DNA from 3 places in the Shewanella sp. ULN5 genome. Region 1 is predicted to be linked to each of the others. Evidence: predicted binding sites of a transcription regulator. Region 1 holds the regulator's gene; each other region holds the start of a gene.
The links. The regulator sigma-54, encoded in region 1, starts transcription at its own class of promoters, with help from an activator protein. The targets are predictions, from matches to a motif close to GTTGGCACGNNNNTNGNNT.
Positions count from the first base shown of each region.

Region 2: a site for sigma-54 is predicted at 5,190-5,208, ahead of ORI98_RS00670 (flagellar hook-length control protein FliK). Genes of this name have one in related genera too.
Region 3: a site for sigma-54 is predicted at 3,393-3,411, ahead of glnK (P-II family nitrogen regulator). Genes of this name have one in related genera too.

Region 1 is NZ_JAPJEE010000012.1:78,522-85,067, forward strand. Features, by position in the region: gene rapZ (RNase adapter RapZ) at 1-455, opposite strand, end outside; gene ptsN (PTS IIA-like nitrogen regulatory protein PtsN) at 452-895, opposite strand; gene hpf (ribosome hibernation promoting factor) at 898-1,185, opposite strand; gene ORI98_RS12540 (RNA polymerase factor sigma-54) at 1,212-2,699, opposite strand; gene lptB (LPS export ABC transporter ATP-binding protein) at 2,851-3,582, opposite strand; gene lptA (lipopolysaccharide transport periplasmic protein LptA) at 3,579-4,079, opposite strand; gene lptC (LPS export ABC transporter periplasmic protein LptC) at 4,153-4,713, opposite strand; gene kdsC (3-deoxy-manno-octulosonate-8-phosphatase KdsC) at 4,710-5,276, opposite strand; gene ORI98_RS12565 (KpsF/GutQ family sugar-phosphate isomerase) at 5,279-6,256, opposite strand; gene ORI98_RS12570 (calcium/sodium antiporter) at 6,291-6,546, opposite strand, start outside.
Region 2 is NZ_JAPJEE010000001.1:161,905-168,450, reverse strand. Features, by position in the region: gene fliF (flagellar basal-body MS-ring/collar protein FliF) at 1-1,192, shown strand, start outside; gene fliG (flagellar motor switch protein FliG) at 1,185-2,237, shown strand; gene fliH (flagellar assembly protein FliH) at 2,284-3,378, shown strand; gene fliI (flagellar protein export ATPase FliI) at 3,347-4,687, shown strand; gene fliJ (flagellar export protein FliJ) at 4,722-5,168, shown strand; gene ORI98_RS00670 (flagellar hook-length control protein FliK) at 5,345-6,546, shown strand, end outside.
Region 3 is NZ_JAPJEE010000009.1:55,236-61,781, forward strand. Features, by position in the region: gene ORI98_RS10470 (tetratricopeptide repeat protein) at 1-1,199, opposite strand, end outside; gene ORI98_RS10475 (hypothetical protein) at 1,305-1,646, opposite strand; gene ORI98_RS10480 (ammonium transporter) at 1,734-2,984, opposite strand; gene glnK (P-II family nitrogen regulator) at 2,997-3,335, opposite strand; gene nrfA (ammonia-forming nitrite reductase cytochrome c552 subunit) at 3,675-5,075, opposite strand; gene narQ (nitrate/nitrite two-component system sensor histidine kinase NarQ) at 5,363-6,546, shown strand, end outside.

The sequences.
Region 1 (6,546 bases):
AATATTTCACGCACTTGATCGCTCAATTCGTAAATGTTTAATGCTGAAGTATCAATATAATGGTCTACCACATTCGCGATAGGTTCTAATAACACCCCTTCTAATTTAATTGCTTCTAGAAGTGATATTTGATTCTTAGATAAAGGGTGTAACCGGCGGGTTTCGCTATAACGTTTAAGTAATACTTTGTCTGAAGAGTTTAAGAAAAAGCTACAGATTTCAGTATCGCTACCTAACTTAGCAAGTTGTTCTTGTAGTACTTTTCCTTGGTCGGCAATATTACGTACGTCGACACTAATCGCTATTTGATCGCGGCTGCCAGTAAGCTGGTCCAATAATGTTCCAATCAATGCCACAGGTAAATTATCGACACAGTAGTAACCAAGGTCTTCTAATACCCTTAGTGCGACAGACTTACCTGAACCAGAGCGGCCCGATACAATAACTAATTTCATGCAGTGATAACCTGATAGAGTTCAGTGGAGTTACTACTTTTACGTAACTGCTTGAGAATAAGTTTATCTGATAGCTTTTCTGCCATCGAAGATAAAGTGCTGAGGTGTTGTTGGCATTGTTCCGCTGGAACTAATAAGGCAAATAACAAATCAACGGGTTGTTTATCTATGGCATCAAATGGAATGGGTTCTTCACATTTAATAAAAATCGCAATGGGGTGTTCGATGGTCGTCAATCGACCATGAGGGATTGCAATGCCAGAGCCTATTCCTGTGCTACCCATTTTTTCTCTGGCCACTAGGCTTTCGAAAATCTCTTGCGAAGAAAGGGATGGGTACTGGGCAGCGACTAAATCGCTGATAAGTTCCAGTACCTTTTTCTTACTGCCCGGTGAGGCACAGGAGGTGCATTCCGGCTGCAGGATGGTACTAAGTTCCATCATTAATGCTTAGATAGTTTCTCTTTGTGTTTAATAACCTGACGATCGAGTTTGTCGATCAGGGCGTCTATTGCATGATACATGTCGGCATGATCAGCAGCTGCAAATACTTCAGCGCCATTTAAGCTGACTTTTGCTTCTGCCTTTTGCTGTTGTTTTTCGACATTTAACACGACATGCACATTATGGATCTGATCGAAATGTCGTTCAAGCTTTGAAAATTTTATCGTGACATATTCGCGTAATGATTCAGTAATTTCAACATGGTGACCTGTTAAATTTATTTGCATATTTATCCTCCAATTGCCTAGGTAGATTATAAACTCTTACGCTGGTTTGAGGGGGGGATCATCATCGCCTCACGGTATTTCGCGATAGTACGACGTGCAACATTAATCCCTTGTTCAGCCAAAAGATCCGCCATTTTACTGTCGCTTAATGGTTTCTTTTGGTTTTCGGCAGCAACCAGTTTTTTTATAAAGGCTCTAATTGCTGTTGATGAGCACTCGCCGCCGTCGTCGGTACTGACGTGGCTAGAGAAAAAGTATTTTAATTCGAATAATCCGCGCGGAGTATGCATGTATTTTTGAGTTGTGACCCTCGAAATAGTTGATTCATGCATCTCTACCGCTTCAGCTATGTCATTCAGTACCATAGGTTTCATGGCTTCTTCACCATACTCAAAAAAACCTTGTTGGAACTGGACAATGCAATTGGACACTTTTAATAAGGTGTCGTTGCGGCTTTCTAAACTTTTAATAAACCATTTAGCTTCTTGCAAGTGACCGCGAATAAATTGGCTGTCAGACTGACTTTTACTGCTTTTTGCCATCGCCGCATATTGCTGGTTTATACCAATTTTGGGCATATTGTCAGGATTTAATTCAACAACCCAACGACCATTCTTTTTCATCACCGAAACATCGGGGATAACATATTCATCATCCTGCGGGGTGATCATCGAACCAGGGCGTGGATTCAAAGATTGAATTAACTCAATAGCCTCACGAAGTTCATCTTCTTTTAACTTGGTTTTACGCATCAATGTGCGAAAGTCTCTGCCTGCAATTAAATCTAAATAATCTTTGATAAGCACTTTTGCGTTATCAATGTGAGGTGTATTGGGATCATATTGCATTAACTGGATCAGCAAACATTCACGGAGATCGCGAGAGGCAACGCCAATAGGATCAAAATGTTGGATACGTTTCAGTACCGCTTCAACTTCATCAAGCTCAACCGATTCGTCTCCCATTGCTTCTAAGATGTCTTCGGTGCTTTGGGTTAAATAACCTGTGTCGTCAATGGCATCGATGATGGCGGTGGCAATGGCTAGGTCGGTATCAGAAAAAGGAGTGAGATTCTTCTGCCATTCAAGGTGTTCGTACAAACCTTCTGAGGTTTCACCTTGAAAAGGCATGTCATCGCTTGGCATGCTGCCCGATCCAGAACTGGCCATCGGAGATGCGGTGTACACTTCATCCCAGGTCGTATCCATAGGCAAATCATCAGACATTTGCTCTTTTGTCATCGATTCTGCTGTATCAACGCTTGAGGTGTCTTTTTCTATTGTTGGCGCGACTAGTTCACTAAAATCAGTTTCTGATTGGTTTTTTTGTTGGTCATTTTTGTTGTTAAATTCTGCAAATTCATCTTCCATTTCAAGCAAAGGGTTTGAGTCTAATGCTTGTTGAATTTCTTGCTGTAACTCCAAAGACGATAACTGCAGCAAACGAATCGCCTGTTGCAGTTGTGGGGTCATAGTCAGATGTTGACCCATTTTAAGTTGGAGTGACGCTTTCATTACTGCTGATCCCTAGAAGATTTCCGTTTGCTACACCGTTTCACACGAGTGTATTTCGCAAATGTTGTTTAAATACATTGTGAAACACCACAATAAAAGCTTACTGAAGTGTTGGTATTTTCAAAGCATCTATCTGTTGTGCTTACATTAACTATAGCTTGAATTGTTCGCCCAAGTATACTGCTCGTACTTGTTGATTGTTGAGTATTTCATCAGGTGTTCCCTCGGCAATGAGATTGCCTTGGCTGACAATATAAGCGCGCTCACAAACATCAAGGGTTTCGCGAACATTGTGGTCAGTAATGAGCACTCCAAGGCCACGACTTTTCAGTTGTTGAATAATTTTTTTAATATCAATAACTGAAATGGGGTCAACACCGGCAAAAGGTTCATCGAGTAAGATAAACTTAGGATTTGCGGCCAATGCACGTGCAATTTCAACTCGACGTCTTTCACCACCAGAAAGGGACATGCCTAAACTGTCTCGAATATGGGTGATATGAAATTCCTCTAAAAGACTTTCCAGCTCTTGAATTCGTTCATCCTGGCTTAATGATTTGCGCGTTTGCAGAACGGCCATAATGTTGTCATGAACGGTTAGCTTTCTAAAAATACTCGCTTCTTGTGGTAAATAGCCGATTCCTTTGCGAGCACGTAAATGCATTGGATCTGCAGTCAAATCATCATTATCAATTAAAATACGACCGTTATCACTTTTGACTAAACCTACCACCATATAAAAGGTGGTGGTTTTTCCGGCGCCATTAGGACCTAACAAGCCGACAATTTGACCGGTTTTTACCGTTAAACTGACACTTTTTACAACTTGACGACTTTTATAGCTTTTAGCTAAATTTTCAGCGGTTAAGGTAATTTGGCTCATTGGTTACCTTGCTTTTTTAACGGAATTTCAGGAAGTTTTTGTTTCGGTACATCTTCGGTTTGGAAGTTTTCAGGCTGAATGATGGTAATAACACGGTCTTCTCCCTTACCGGTACTTTCTGCAATCAGCTCTTGGGCGGTGATATTGTAGCGAATAACATTGCCCGTCACTTTGCTACCGGCCTGATCTAACTTGGCATTGCCAGTTAATAATAAACCTGTCGTGGCTAGGTCGTAGCGGATCTCATTGGCACTGGCGGTGCCTATTCGACCATCATCTAATTCCTGCGAAAACGTTGCGGGATTACCAATAGCAATCAACGTTTTAGTTTGGCCATTTTCAGCTGAAAATGCGCGTAATTCATCGGCATTAATATTAATACTACCTTGGGTGATTTTTACTGGGCCATTAAAAATAATCTGGTTATTTTTAATGTCCGCACGTTGGCTTACCGCGGCAATTTTCAGCTCTTGTTGCAGATCGCCTTCTTTGGCCATGACGTTGTTCGCCAGTGCCGCGATAGCAAATGTTGCAAGAACACTGACCTTACAGAGTGATTTGGATAAAAACTTAATGTGGTTCATATGTTCCTTCTACCTCACTGAGCAAGGTAATTTCTTCTGCATTGAGATCGGCAAATAATCCTAAGCCATTAATTAAAAAACCATTACCTTTAATGATAACCGGATCTTCAGAGCGGCCAATCATGGTTTCTAAATCAAAGGTGACTTGCTGTGTTTCGAGCGATTGTAGCGGCTCTTCAATGTCAATGGCATTGATTATTACATCATTTTGTAAACTGACTTTATTTGTCTGTTGTTCAAGCGTGGCGTTTTTTGCGGTTATTTGCCATTGCGCTTTACCGTTTTGTGGATAAAGTAGCAATACGGGGTCAGTAAATAAAGTCGTATTAGTCATGGAGTAATGCTCCATGTGTGTAGCGCTCATTTTACTGTCGACTAAACCTAGCGTATTAAATTCTGTAGTATGCAGGTCATCAGCGACAAAATCAGGCCGCTCAATACGTGTGTCTACTACCAGTGCCATTTTGTTGCGTTTATCCTGTACCTGCCAGTACAAAGTTAACGCTAAGCCAAAGAATGCACAGATGGCGAGTGTGGTACGATTCATATACTCATACCGTGGGCATTTTCAAATTTGCCTTGGCTTAACAATAGTAAATCTGTGAGTTCACGCAATGCGCCATGACCGCCCTTGATGTGTGTTGTCATGTGGCAATGCATACGAACAAAGGGATGGCCATCAGCAACACAAACCGCTAAACCAACCACTTTCATAACTGGCAAATCAACCATGTCATCACCGATATAAGCGACTTCATCTGCAGCTACGTTATATTGCTTGATTAATGCTTCATACGGGACAAACTTATTATCAACACCTTGATAAATATCTTTTATACCCAGAGCGCTCATGCGGTTTTCGACGATTTGAGATTTACGTCCGGTAATAACGGCTACATTTATTCCACTTGTTAGTGCTGAACGAACACCGTAACCATCGCGGGTGTGAAAAGCTTTGGTTTCTTCACCACTGTTATTCAAATAAATGCGGCCATCAGAAAATACGCCGTCAACATCACAAATCAGCAGTTTAATTTTTTTCGCTCGCTGCCAAATATCATCGCTAATTGGGCCGTAAAAACCTTGATGGCTTGGCGTTTGAATTGTCATGTTTATATTACCCCTGCTTTAACCATATCGAGCATATTTAATGCGCCAATTGGTTGATGTTGTTCATTTACGACAATCAAACCATTGATGTTTTTCTCATCCATAATTTGCAGTGCTTGTGCAGCCAAGATGTTAGCCGGGCTTGTCACGCAGTGTTTGGTCATAACATGTGAAATAGGTGTGGTACGCAAGTTCACTTCAGCGTCAATCACACGACGTAAATCACCATCGGTAAAAATACCGACTAATATATTGTTATCGTCGACAACGGCTGTCATGCCTAAGCCTTTATTGGATATTTCATACAGCGCTTCAGTAATACAGATATCCTGTTTAACCAAGGGTAAGTCGTTGCCCTGATGCATCACATCATTTACTTTAAGCAGTAATTTTCGGCCCAAAGAGCCACCCGGATGGGATAAGGCAAAATCATCACGGGTAAAACCTTTTGCTTGTAATAAGGCTACCGCGAGCGCATCACCCATGACTAAAGTTGCTGTGGTACTTGATGTTGGTGCTAGCCCTAACGGACAAGCTTCTTCTGGCACTTCAATACACAAATGTAATTTGGCTAATTTTGCCATATTGGAGTCAGGTTTACCGGTAACGGCAATAACAGGTACTCCCATACGTTGTATTACTGGCATCAGTGTGAGTATTTCGCTTGATTCACCTGAGTTAGATATGGCCAGAATAATGTCATTTTTTGCCAAAGCCCCTAAATCACCGTGACTGGCTTCCCCAGGATGAACAAAAAATGCGGGTGTGCCAGTACTGGCAAAGGTTGCCGATATTTTATTGCCAATATGACCTGATTTTCCCATGCCCATGACAATGACTTTTCCTTTGCACTGCATGATTAATTCACATGCTTGTTCAAATGCTTCTGAATCAACAAATTGATAAAGATGTTCCAATGCTGCTTTTTCAATATCAATGACCTTGCGGCCCCATTGACGAAATTGAGTTTGGTTTGCCATGTTTGTCTCTCTTGGTAAAGTCCTTTACGCCCCTTTAATGAGCGGTGAAGACAACGTACTGGTACGCAATAAAGGTCAATAATAATAAAATGCCATGCCAACGAGTGAGTTGCTGCTTTGCGCCACTAGATAACACTAATACTGCTAATGCGATACTGGTGGCCAATACCATATAAAAATCTCTGTCGATTGCCGTTGCATCAACTTCACCTGGTGAGATTAGCCCTGGAATAGCGAGTACCGCAAGAATATTAAATAAATTCGAGCCAACTATGTTACCAATAGCTAAA
Region 2 (6,546 bases), on a different contig from region 1:
GCTACCAAAAGAAAATGTGTTTGCTCGAAATGCATCAAAGCCAAGTGCTACCGTGGTTGTAAGCTTGCGTCGAGGCGGTTTAGGACAAGAAGAAATTGATGCTATTGTTGATATCGTTGGTTCCGCAGTTCAAGGGTTAGAGCCTGCACGCGTAACAGTGACAGACTCAAATGGACGTTTATTAAATTCAGGCAGTCAAGATGGCGCATCAGCTCGTGCGCGCCGTGAATTAGAAATAGTGCAACAAAAAGAAGCTGAATACCGTAAAAAAATTGACTCAATTTTAATGCCTATTCTTGGCCCTGAAAATTATACCTCGCAAGTTGATGTGAATATGGACTTTACTGCCGTAGAACAAACATCAAAACGTTTTGACCCAGATTTACCTGCACTAAGAAGTGAAATGACCATTGAAAGTAACTCTTCGGGTGGCAGTACAGGCGGTATTCCAGGCGCACTTACTAATCAACCTCCAATGGATGCAGACATACCTATGGAAGCTGGTGGCGCATCTGAAACCACGAAATCTTCTGATACTCATCGCGAAGCCACTCGTAACTTTGATCATGACACAACCATTAGCCATACGCGTCAGCAGGTTGGTCAAGTGCGTAGAGTCAGTGTTTCTGTTGCACTAGATTTTAAACCAGGCCCCGCAGGTGAAGACGGTGTTGTTACGCGAGTACCACGTACGGAACAAGAACTGACAAACATTCGACGTTTATTAGAAGGCGCGGTTGGCTTTAGTAGCCAACGTGGTGATGCATTAGAGGTTGTTACCGTACCCTTCATGGATCAGTTGATGGAAGAATTACCTGAACCTGATATGTGGGAACAACCTTGGTTTTGGCGAGCTATCAAGTTAGTGCTAGGAGCCTTAGTTGTCTTGGTACTGATATTAACGGTTGTACGTCCAATGCTTAAACGCCTTATTAATCCTGATGGTGTTAATATGCCTGAAGATGTGCGTCTAGGGCATGAGCTCGCAGAGATTGAAGATCAATATGCTGCGGATACCTTGGGAATGCTCAACAGTAAAGAAGCCGAATACAGTTATGCTGATGACGGTTCAATTCTTATCCCTAACTTACATAAAGATGATGATATGATTAAGGCGATTCGTGCACTTGTTGCAAATGAACCTGAATTATCCACTCAAGTAGTTAAAAACTGGTTACAAGACAATGGCTAATGAAAAAGTAGACAAAGTAGAAAAAGCTGAAAAAGGCGCCTTTGATCCTGAGTCTTTATCTGGGATTGAAAAAACGGCTATTCTGTTGCTGAGTTTGAGCGAAGCCGATGCCGCGTCAATTTTAAAGCACCTTGAACCTAAACAAGTGCAAAAAGTTGGTATGTCTATGGCGGCAATGCAAGATTTTGGTCAAGAGAAAGTGATTGGCGTGCACAAGCTTTTTTTAGATGACATTCAAAAGTTTTCCTCCATAGGCTTTAACAGTGAAGAGTTTGTGCGAAAAGCATTAACCGCGGCACTGGGCGAAGATAAAGCGGGTAATTTGATTGAACAAATTATTATGGGCAGTGGTGCCAAAGGTCTTGACTCATTGAAATGGATGGATGCACGCCAAGTTGCCACCATTATTCAAAATGAGCATCCACAAATTCAAACCATTGTTTTATCTTATTTAGAACCGGATCAAGCCGCAGAGATTTTTAGCCAATTCCCTGAAAATACCCGACTTGATTTAATGATGCGAATTGCAAACCTTGAAGAAGTGCAGCCTGCGGCATTACAAGAATTAAACGATATCATGGAGAAACAATTTGCTGGTCAGGGCGGTGCACAGGCAGCCAAAATGGGTGGCTTAAAAGCTGCAGCCAACATTATGAACTACCTTGATACAGGGGTAGAAAGTCAGATTATGGAAACCATGCGTGAGTCTGACGAAGAAATGGCCCAGCAGATCCAGGATATGATGTTCGTATTCGAAAATCTCATTGATGTCGACGACCGAGGTATTCAAGCGCTTTTACGTGAGGTTCAGCAAGACATATTAATGAAAGCACTAAAAGGTGCCGATGAAGCCTTAAAAGAGAAAATTTTAGGTAACATGTCCAAACGTGCAGCTGAATTATTGCGTGACGATCTTGAAGCAATGGGGCCGATTCGTATTAGTGAAGTGGAAGTGGCACAAAAAGAAATTTTATCGATTGCCAGACGATTATCCGATAGTGGTGAAATCATGCTTGGCGGCGGTGGTGGAGAAGAGTTCCTTTAACCGCAGTAAAAGTATCATTACATAGGCATTTAAAATTGGTTTAACTATGACAGACTCAAAAATATCCAAAAAAGTGTTAAATGTTGAGGATGAACATGAGTTCAGCCATTGGCAATTGCCGGATGTGACGCTTGATAATGCCGATAAGCCTTCAAATTTGTACGGTAAAAAAGCTGGCGCCTATCAATCATCAACACCTGCGGTAGAGCAGGCGGTAAAAATGCCCACAATGGCGCAGATTGAAGAGATCAGAGCCGATGCTGAACGAGAAGGTTTTGAACAAGGTAAGCTAGATGGTTTTCAACAAGGGTTAGAACAAGGTCGATTAGAAGGTTTAGCCCAGGGACATGAAGAAGGTTTTGCTCAGGGGGAAATACAAGGGCATGAAGCCGGCACAATTAAGGCAGAGCAATTAATCGCTCAATTTACTCAATTAATAAACCAATTTGAACAGCCTTTAGCTGTGTTAGATGCCGAAGTAGAAGCCGAATTACTGGCTATGACACTCTCACTTGCTAAAGCTGTTGTGCAGCAAGAATTAAAAATGCACCCAGAGCATATTGCCGCAACTATTCGTCAAGGCGTTGATGCTTTACCTATAAAAGAGCAACGTGTAAAAGTGAGGTTGCACCCTGAAGATGTCAATTTAGTGACAACCTTATATGGCCAATCTCAATTAACTCAAAATGATTGGGTATTAGAAAGCGATCCGAGTTTATCCCAAGGTGACGTGTTTATTGAAAGCTTGCGTTCCACGGTCAATTTAACCTTAGCACAACGGATTGAGCAAATTTTTACTCATTTGGATGCGCAGTCGCTGCAACTTAGCCATCAAGTTAATCTAGCAAAACAAGATGATAGTGTTTATCGCTCAAAAACTGTAGATGACTTAGCCAATGCACTCACTAAAACACCTAACACTGATGAGCAAGATAGTGATGTGAATTCGGGGAAAGAAGAGAGCGTTGCTCACTCCCAAAGTGATATGCCAGCTTTGCAGCCAGAAGTAAATCTTCAAACGAAGAGCGCCCCCCTAAATCCAATCTCGGACGAGCGTTCTATGCTCAATAGCGATAATGCAGAGGATGCAGTTGATCAAGGTGAAGTCGATGATAAACCGTCAACATCAATTACTGAATAAACTAAAAGTTCATCACCAAAGTGTTGTGCCACTTAGGCCTATTGCCAGTGGTCAATTGGTGCGTGTTGTTGGCTTAACATTAGAAGCTACAGGATGCAGAGCCCCCGTTGGTAGTTTGTGCTCGATAGAAACCATGGTAGGTGAATTGATTGCAGAAGTGGTGGGTTTTGATGATAAATTACTCTATTTGATGCCAGTTGAAGAACTGCGCGGAGTCTTACCTGGAGCCCGTGTACAGCCTTTGGGTGAGCAATCCGGTTTAAGTGTTGGATTTAGCCTATTAGGCCGTGTGTTAGATGGCAGTGGTCAACCCTTAGATGGACTTGGTCCGTTAACAACCAATGAGCAAGCGTCTCGCCACCCTCCTTATATCAATCCACTTTCTCGCCGCGCGATAACCGAACCTTTAGATGTTGGCGTTCGTGCGATTAATGCGATGTTAACAGTGGGTAAAGGTCAGCGCATGGGGTTATTTGCAGGTTCTGGTGTCGGTAAAAGTGTGCTGTTAGGAATGATGACCCGCGGCTCTAATGCCGATGTAATTGTTGTTGGTCTAGTGGGCGAACGTGGTCGCGAGGTAAAAGAGTTTATTGAAGAGATTTTAGGTGAAGAGGGACGTGCACGTTCTGTGGTTGTAGCGGCTCCTGCTGATACTTCACCACTGATGCGTCTTAGAGCATGTGAAACATCTACCCGAATAGCAGAATATTTTCGAGACTTAGGCTACAACGTCCTACTATTGATGGATAGCTTAACCCGTTATGCTCAGGCGCAGCGTGAAGTCGCCTTGGCGATTGGAGAGCCGCCAGCGACTAAAGGCTATCCTCCTTCGGTATTCGCTAAATTACCTAGATTAGTTGAGCGAGCTGGTAACGGTGGTCCTGGACAAGGTTCAATTACCGCATTTTACACCGTATTAACTGAAGGTGATGATCAACAGGATCCTATTGCTGACGCATCACGCGCCATTTTAGACGGTCATATTGTGTTATCTCGTCGCCTGGCTGATTCAGGCCATTATCCTGCTATCGATATTGAGCAATCTATTAGTCGTGTGGCACCTATGGTTATCAGTGCTGAACATTTAGAAGCAATGCGCCGTGTAAAACAAATGTATTCTTTATATCAACAAAATCGTGATTTGATTTCCATTGGAGCCTATTCACAAGGTAGTGATCCTCGAATAGATAACGCTATTAGATTACAGCCTGCGATGAATGCGTTTTTACGTCAAGGCTTTAAAGATGCCATTAGTTTTGAAAATAGTGCCCTTATGATGAGCCAAATAGCGGGCCAATGTCAGAATTAATCCTTTCATTGCATAACGGTCTTTAGGAAAAAACATGGCAAGTGATCCGTTAATCATCGTCCTTAAATTAGCGACAGAAGCAGAAGAGCAAGCTGCAATGCAGCTTAAATCTGCTCAGTTTGAAAAACAAAAAAGACAAGGCCAATTAGATGCTTTAAATAATTACCGCCTTGATTACATGAAACAAATGAAAGGACAACAAGGTCAAAGCCTAAGTGCCAATCAATATCATCAATTCCATCAATTTATTAAGCAAGTCGATAACGCCATTATTCAGCAGGTGGCTGCAGTTCAAGATGCAGAGCAACAAGTAGGATACCGTCAAACTCATTGGTTGGAGAAACAGCAAAAACGCAAAGCCATTGAGATGTTACTCACGCAAAAAGCTCAAAAAGCTCAAATTGCAGAATCCAGACGCGAACAAAAAATGTCGGATGAATTTGCCATGCAACAATATATTCGCCAACGCCGAGACAAATAACGGTTTAATTCTCAAAAAATAATTGGCATCCATTTTGCTTCATACTCGTTATATTAAAATTAATCGTCAGTGAAGTGACGTTTTTCATTTTAGTTTATTGTGTTTTTATACTAAAAAACCGTATATGGAAATGATGATTAATTTATTCTTTAGGTTGAGTTTGCGGAGCATATAATATGCAACAGATGAGCAATATCCTTTTAGCGGGTAACGGTACAAATAAGTCCTCGCAAGTAAAAGATACAATGCAAGTGTCTGATAATCAGTCATTCCTTTCTGTCTTTAATCAAGCTAACCAAACATCATCATTTAAAAATGCCGATTTAGCTGATACTAAAAAAACATCAGAGTTATCAGGCATCATGAGTACTGAAGTCGACTTGTCAGAGCCTATTGATGAAGGAGATGTTGCTCTCATTTTTGCTCAGCTTGATATGGCGCTGTCATTTGACAAGGTAAAAACAGACGGAAAAATTTTGCCGCATGACGATATTGCATCGAATGAAGACCAGGTGATGTTAGATGAAAGCGTCTTTGACTCAACAATTTTACCTATATTCGATGAGGCATTTGCCGAAGATACTCAAGCGGTAGAGGCTATATCAGGCAGTGAAATGATAACTGATGAATTATTTGTCGAAACAATTCATGCCCCTTTACCGGAAGAGTTAAATGCTGCTTATTTAACTTCTTTACCAGCTTCTAAAATGGAACAGCTTAAGACGTTTGCATCGTTAACAGAAGCAGAGCTCGCTTCGTTATCACATGGTGATTTAGCTAAAATAGTCGATGACTTTAACTTACAGTCTCCTGTTCTTGATGATTCTATTCTTGATTTGGTTGATGTGGACTTGGTTGATGCAGACAAAGCAATCCAAGTTGCTCAGGTAACCACAGGGTTTACTACAGTAAAAGATGTCAGCAAAGAGTCGGCTGACAAGTTTGCAAAACAAAGTCAATCAGCCATCGCCGCATCTACAAGTGGCGATAAGGCGAATATTTTAGGTACAGAAACTGATTTATCGGGCAATGGCGCGACTCCTTCATTAGATGCCAGTAATAAAACTCAACTTTCGGTTGAGCTTATTAAACCTAATGCTGTAGCTGCAGGTGCTTCTTCAGCAACACTTGATAAAGCCCTAATCTTTGATGGTTTATCTACCGTTGAAGAAAGTGTTGATACAAAGGCTTTGCAAAATCAAAGTAGCTTTACTCCCATTCATAAAAGTGATGTCCCTCAGTTTCAATTAGCGTTAAAACAACATGGCGAGTCTCAAGTGCAAATGCAGGAGATGATCCAGCGTTTTTCTCCCGTAATGAAACAGCAATTAATTACCATGGTGAGCAATGGCATCCAGCAGGCTGAGATACGTTTAGA
Region 3 (6,546 bases), on a different contig from region 1:
TTACTTTGGTATCTACGCTTACTGTCTTCATCCCCTGTTAACGCTAACGCCTTTTGCATATTTTTTTGGGCTAATCTGTGCTCTCCCGTTGCCCAGTAGGTTTTGGATAATCCAAAATAAAACTCATGCCGATAATCAGCCTTTGCCAATGCACGTTTGTACCATACTAATGCTTCTTGATAATGCTGCTCGAAATAAGCCTGCTGAGCCATATCATAATAATAGAAAGGGTTATTTATTCGGCTTAACTCTAAAATTTTATGCACTTCAGCCCATTCTTCCAATCTGTCTTGTTCACCTAAGATGAGAGCTAGATTAAATAGGGTTGTCATATCTTCTTTATCCATTGATAGAGCAGCACGATAGGCCTGTTCGGCCTTTTGGTTATCACCTTTGTGACGATAGATCACTGCAAGGGTATTAATACTTGGCACAAAACTCGGATCGATTTTTATACTTTGTTTGATTAACGCATACGCTAGATCATATTGCTGCTCGACTAAAGCCTCTGCAGCAACATTGTTATAGTACATTGCGGTCAGCGTTTGTTTATTCACAATGGTTTTACTGTAACCACGGACGGCCCGCTCAGGTAAAAAATCGACCAATATTTTACGATCGCTGAATGCCACCACATTGGCATCGATTGCCGGTGATAAGAATAAATTTACATGGCCATTTACCAAGTAAAATCCACCGCGTTTATCCCAAATAGGTTCAACATCGATATCTTGAAACTCAACGGGAATATTAAATGCTTCAGCCAGTGCAGCAGACAACACCACTAATGACATGCAGTTACCCTCTCTCACGGTAGAAGTAATACTGGCTGGACGGGTAAAATGATCTCGATATTCAAAGCCACCATTTTGTGCGCCAATGTATTGAGATAACCATTCATGAGGAGAGATATTTTTATGACGAATATTTTTGTCTTTATAATAATCTTGTTTAACTTGAGCAATGTATTCGCGAGGCAAGGCATAAATTTGTTCAGGTGTGATGACATCAACAGGCATGAATAACTCATCATGGAACAAAGGTTCTATGGCAATAGTTTGGTTAGATTTAGGAGTGGTTTGGCAGCCAGACACTAAACTTAAAAAAGCAACAAATAACAGGATAGTGATAAATCCCCTATCGCTTTGTTGGCCAGAATAAAGACGCATTACGTACTGCGTAAAGGAAATGTTTAACATAACCTAAGCCTCTTAAACGAGATACGAATAAGGTAAGTTTAGTCAAGCATTGCATTTTCAGCCAAAAAATCACTTCAAATGGTATTCAGCAGTAGGTGATATTCTCTATCGAGATGGTTTATATCCGTTAGGTTGATCGATTTGAATATATAACTCTTTGTTTTGATATTGATAAGGACGATAAGCCAAGCCGTTACAAGTAAAGTAACGATATGGCACAGCCATAGGCAAGCATCCTAATGGTAATGATTGCAGAATTTGAATTTGTTGCTGCATTCTCAGTGCTTCTTGCCACTCATAATCTTTGATTACCTGATCTCTTACCGCAAAAGCATCGAAAGACTCTGAAGACTTTCTAACGACAACCTGACCAGCTGTAGATAACCCACTGAACAATAAGCCGCTTAAGGCAATAGTGAGACACGCCCGCTTTGTTAATTGCTTCATAACCCCTCCTGCTGTGTGATCAGGTTTAATCTAACACATAAAAAACAGAGCCCAAAAGGACTCTGCTTAATCATAGCGCGTATATTACTAGCCTGCGGTTTTAACACTCACAAACTCTGGATAAGCATCAATACCACAATCAGAAGCGTCCATACCGTTGTACTCTTCTTCTTCTGTTACACGAATACCCATAGTGACTTTCAGTACAAACCATACTGCTAGTGAAGCTGCAAATACCCAACCAAAGATAACACCTGCACCAAATAACTGAGACCCAAAGCTCGCATCAGCATTTGATAGCGGCACTAACATCAGACCTAAAAATCCAGCTACACCGTGAACTGAAATTGCGCCTACTGGGTCATCAATTTTAATACGGTCAAAGCCAATAATAGAGAAGATAACCACGCCACCAGCAACCAAACCAATTACACCAGCCATTACCAATGAAGGTGATAGTGGGTCAGCAGTGATAGCCACTAAGCCCGCTAATGCACCGTTTAAAATCATGGTTAAATCAGCTTTACCCCAAACCATTTTACACACAATCAAGGCTGATACTGCGCCAAACGCTGCGGCAGAGTTAGTGTTAACAAAGATTTTAGCAACTGCTGAAGCATTCTCAGCATCTGACACTAATAACTGTGAACCACCGTTAAAGCCAAACCAACCCATCCATAAAATAAACATACCTAAAGTCGCCATAGGCAAGTTAGACCCAGGAATAGGATGAACTTGACCATTTGCACCATATTTTCCCTTACGGGCTCCTAGTAATAGTACCCCTGAAATTGCAGCGGCTGCACCAGCCATGTGCACAATGCCACTGCCTGCAAAGTCAACAAAACCTGCTTCAGAGATAAATCCGCCACCCCATGTCCAGTAACCTTCAACAGGATATATCACTGCGGTCATTACCACTGAGAAAGCAAGGAAAGCCCATAGCTTCATACGCTCGGCAACGGCTCCAGATACAATCGACATTGCTGTTGCAACAAACACCACTTGGAAGAAGAAATCAGATTCAAGTGCATGATCTGCGTCGGCGGCTTGTGTACCGATTAACGCCGCAAAGGATGGAATAATGCCACCTTCTGCATTATCAACGTACATGATGTTATAACCCACTAGCAGATACATTACACAAGCGATGGAATATAAACACACGTTTTTAGTTAAAATCTCTGTGGTGTTTTTTGAGCGAACCAAACCCGCTTCTAACATTGCAAAGCCAGCTGCCATCCACATGACTAATGCACCAGAGATTAAAAAGTAGAAGGTATCTAACGCAAAGCGCAACTCGCTAACTGTCAGTCCTAATTTTGCTAATTCTTCCATTATGATCGCCCCTTATAATGCTTCGTTATCAACTTCACCCGTACGAATACGAATGGCTTGTTCTAACTCAGTGACAAAAATTTTGCCGTCACCAATTTTTCCGGTATGAGCTGCCGTAGTGATAGCTTCAATTAACATGTCTAAGTTTTCTTCTTTAGTGGCAATCTCTAATTTTACTTTTGGTAAAAAATCCACTTGATATTCGGCACCACGATACAGCTCTGTATGCCCTTTTTGACGACCAAAACCTTTCACCTCAGTAACTGTCATACCTTCGATGCCCATACCTGCAATGGCTTCACGGACATCATCTAGCTTAAATGGTTTGATGATTGCGCTGACGAGTTTCATCTCGACCTCCAAAAATTAATAAAAAGACATCTTGTTATGCATTTGTTGCAATAACAGATTCAATCATCAGGCCAACTATTTAACTAACTGTATTTAAATGAAAAGATGATTTTTAGCAGTAAATTGCATGACAAATAAGCACCATGATGGTGCGCATAAAAATCCGCTTGCTTGATCTTGGTGCGAAGTTTAAAGCGCGAAAAGACACATAACAGCAACCCATCTTGAGGTTGAAATCAGATTATTTATGCGAAAAAAAAGCCCTCAGAATGAGGGCTTTTGATGTTGAAGTTTTAATTCAGAGAAATTTATTCATTAACCTGAATAACACTTAGCTTGTTACTTGTAAGTTGCTTCGCGTTTTTTAGCTTCTTCTTGCCATTTAGGCACAACATTCTTCTTGAATGCGTCTTTTTCTGCATTCATCGTTTTCATGTCCATACCTAATGCAGCTTGTGCTTTAGCTTTAGTAGATGTATCTGGGTAAGCTATTGGTTGCTTAACACCTTTAGCCGCTAATAATTGAGCAAGCTTGATACGGGCATTAGCCGCTTTATCTACAGAAGTACCTAAAATACGTAACGCTTCATCAGCTGCGTGAGCTGCAACACCATGTGATGCTGTTGCATAGTCCCAACGCCATTGTGAATGACGGATATCCATAAGGATAGGCTTCATTTCAGCTTCAGTTGCACCCGCATCCCAAGCCGCTTTTGCTTCAAAGTGAGCTTTAACAAGTTGAGTTTCAGCGCTAGTTTTTAGCTCATTCACTTTCTTCTTACGTTCATTAGTTAAATCAACCATGAACTCTTTGCTTTGGTTATGACAAGTCGCACAGGTTTCTTCGAAACGATCAAATGGGTTACCCACTTTATGATCGGTGAATTTACCTTTGCCGTTTGCTTTAGCCACTTTAGGCATATGACAATCGGTACAAGTTACGTTGTTTTTACCATGAACGCCTAGCTTCCAAGTTTCATAACCAGGGTGCTGTGCTTTTAGCATTGGTGTTTTAGATACTGCATGAGTCCAGTCAGAGAACTCCATGCTGTCATAGTAAACTTCCATCTGCTCAACCGTGGTACCCATATCCCATGGGAATTTCACAAAACCTGGACGGTCTGCAGTTTTCTCAAAGTAGTACTCTACGTGACATTGGCCACACACCATTGATTGCTTGTCTTTACGAGAAGCTTTATCAAATGGCGTACCAATTGTCTCCATTGCGCGCTCTGCGAATGGACGAGATAAACGTAATTTAGCAGAGCCTTTTTCATGACAGTCAGCACAACCGATAGTATTGACTATCTCTGGGCCGCCTTTAGCCCACTTGCCAGCAAAATAACCATTTTCGCCTTGTTCTTCAATTACACGAGGAACATCAGGACTTTTACAGCTCCAACATGCCATTGGCATTGGGCCGTCTTCAGCATTTTTTGGGGCACCCGTACGCAATGTATTAGTAACATCAGTTACTGCATACATATGGCCACGTGGCGCATTATAATCCTTAGCAAAACCGTAACCTGCCCATAGCACAACTAGGCTAGGCACTTCTTCAAGCATATCAACAATTTCTTTGCTTTCTGCTGTGTCATGCCATGATTCATATTGCGCTGCATATTTATCTTTGTATACTTCATTGCGGGGTTCAGTTTTATCGCTTGCCATTGCTCCAGCAACCATAAAGCTGGCCGCAATAACAGCACTTAGTGCAGTTGTTTTTACGTTCATCTTCATCACCTTTAACTCCGTGTTACTTTATATTTAATTAATAACCACGATATCTCCAAGGTCAAAATTAGCTAGTTTATCACCAACAAAAAATACCCCTTTAGGAGTATAGTTATAGAAGTATGCGCCAGATCAATATGTGAACGTGTTGTATCTCACATTTTTTCAAATTTGTTAATGTAATAAAGTGACCGCTAATGTAGAACTCTCTGTTTGCAATACTTGTAGCCTGTTTTAAACAACAAAATATGACACACTTATAACGCAACATATATCAACAAAATGGAACAAAAATGTTAAAGCGCGGTAGCCTTACCTCTACGATTTTTGGACTAATGTTAGTCCTTATTTTACTTTCTTCCAGTTTAGCGCTGTATGCCATTGTTAACTTATCATTTAGCTTAGGTGATTCGCGCGCCATTAATGCCTCGGGTTCACTGCGCATGCAAAGCTATCGATTACTGCTTATGAGTAATTCAGGCAGCAACATCGTTTCAGAGAAAATTAAAGAGTTTGAAAACACGCTAAAATCAGATGTTTTACAAAATTCACTGAAGTGGTACTCCCCAAACCCCTTATCAAATCAGTATCTATTAGTGATCGATAAGTGGCAGGTTATGAAAGCGTATGCTGAGGCGGGTGATACTCGGTCATACCGTGATTCATTGAAGGATTTTGTCGATACTATTGATATTTTAGTGATGGAAATAGAGCTATTTGCGGCCTATAAACTGAAACTATTAGTATTAAGCCAAGTCATAGGCTTAACCTTAATGCTTGCTGTAGCTGCAGTGGCGGTGATTTTTACCCGTAGACGCGTTGTAAAGCCCCTACAACTTTTGATGGATAGTGCACTCACTATTTCACAGGGTAATTTCAAAGTCGATATGCCTAAAACAGATTATATCGAGTTGACCGCATTGAGTAATGCCTTGAAAAAAACGGCCTCAGAATTATCCAATTTGTATGAAGATCTTGAAAATCAGGTCGCCGAAAAAACCTTAGCGCTCACCCGCACCAATAATGAGTTAAATTTTTTGTACGATAACCTTATTATGCTGCATTCAGATCGGTTAGATTACAAAGCACTTAAATCGGCGTTGAATCAGCTGCAAAATTATGAAAATTTAAATTTTCTCAGATTAGTGATTGAGCACGAAGATCAATCGCAAGACATTATTCAAGCCAGTAATGGCTGGCCTGAACACATTAAAAACAGTGTGTGCTTCCCTTTACAGTTAGATAAAGTTCGTCAAGGATATCTAGAGGTTATTTCCTCAGCACAACTCAATAACCCATTATTTAAAAATTTCGCCGTAATGCTAGCACGGTCGATTACCATCCATAATGCCACCGAACAAAGACAGCAATTAGCCTTGATGGAAGAGCGTGCGGTGATTGCCAGAGAACTTCATGACTCATTAGGGCAATTACTGTCATTTTTAAAAATTCAGGTCAGTTTATTACGCAAAAAGCT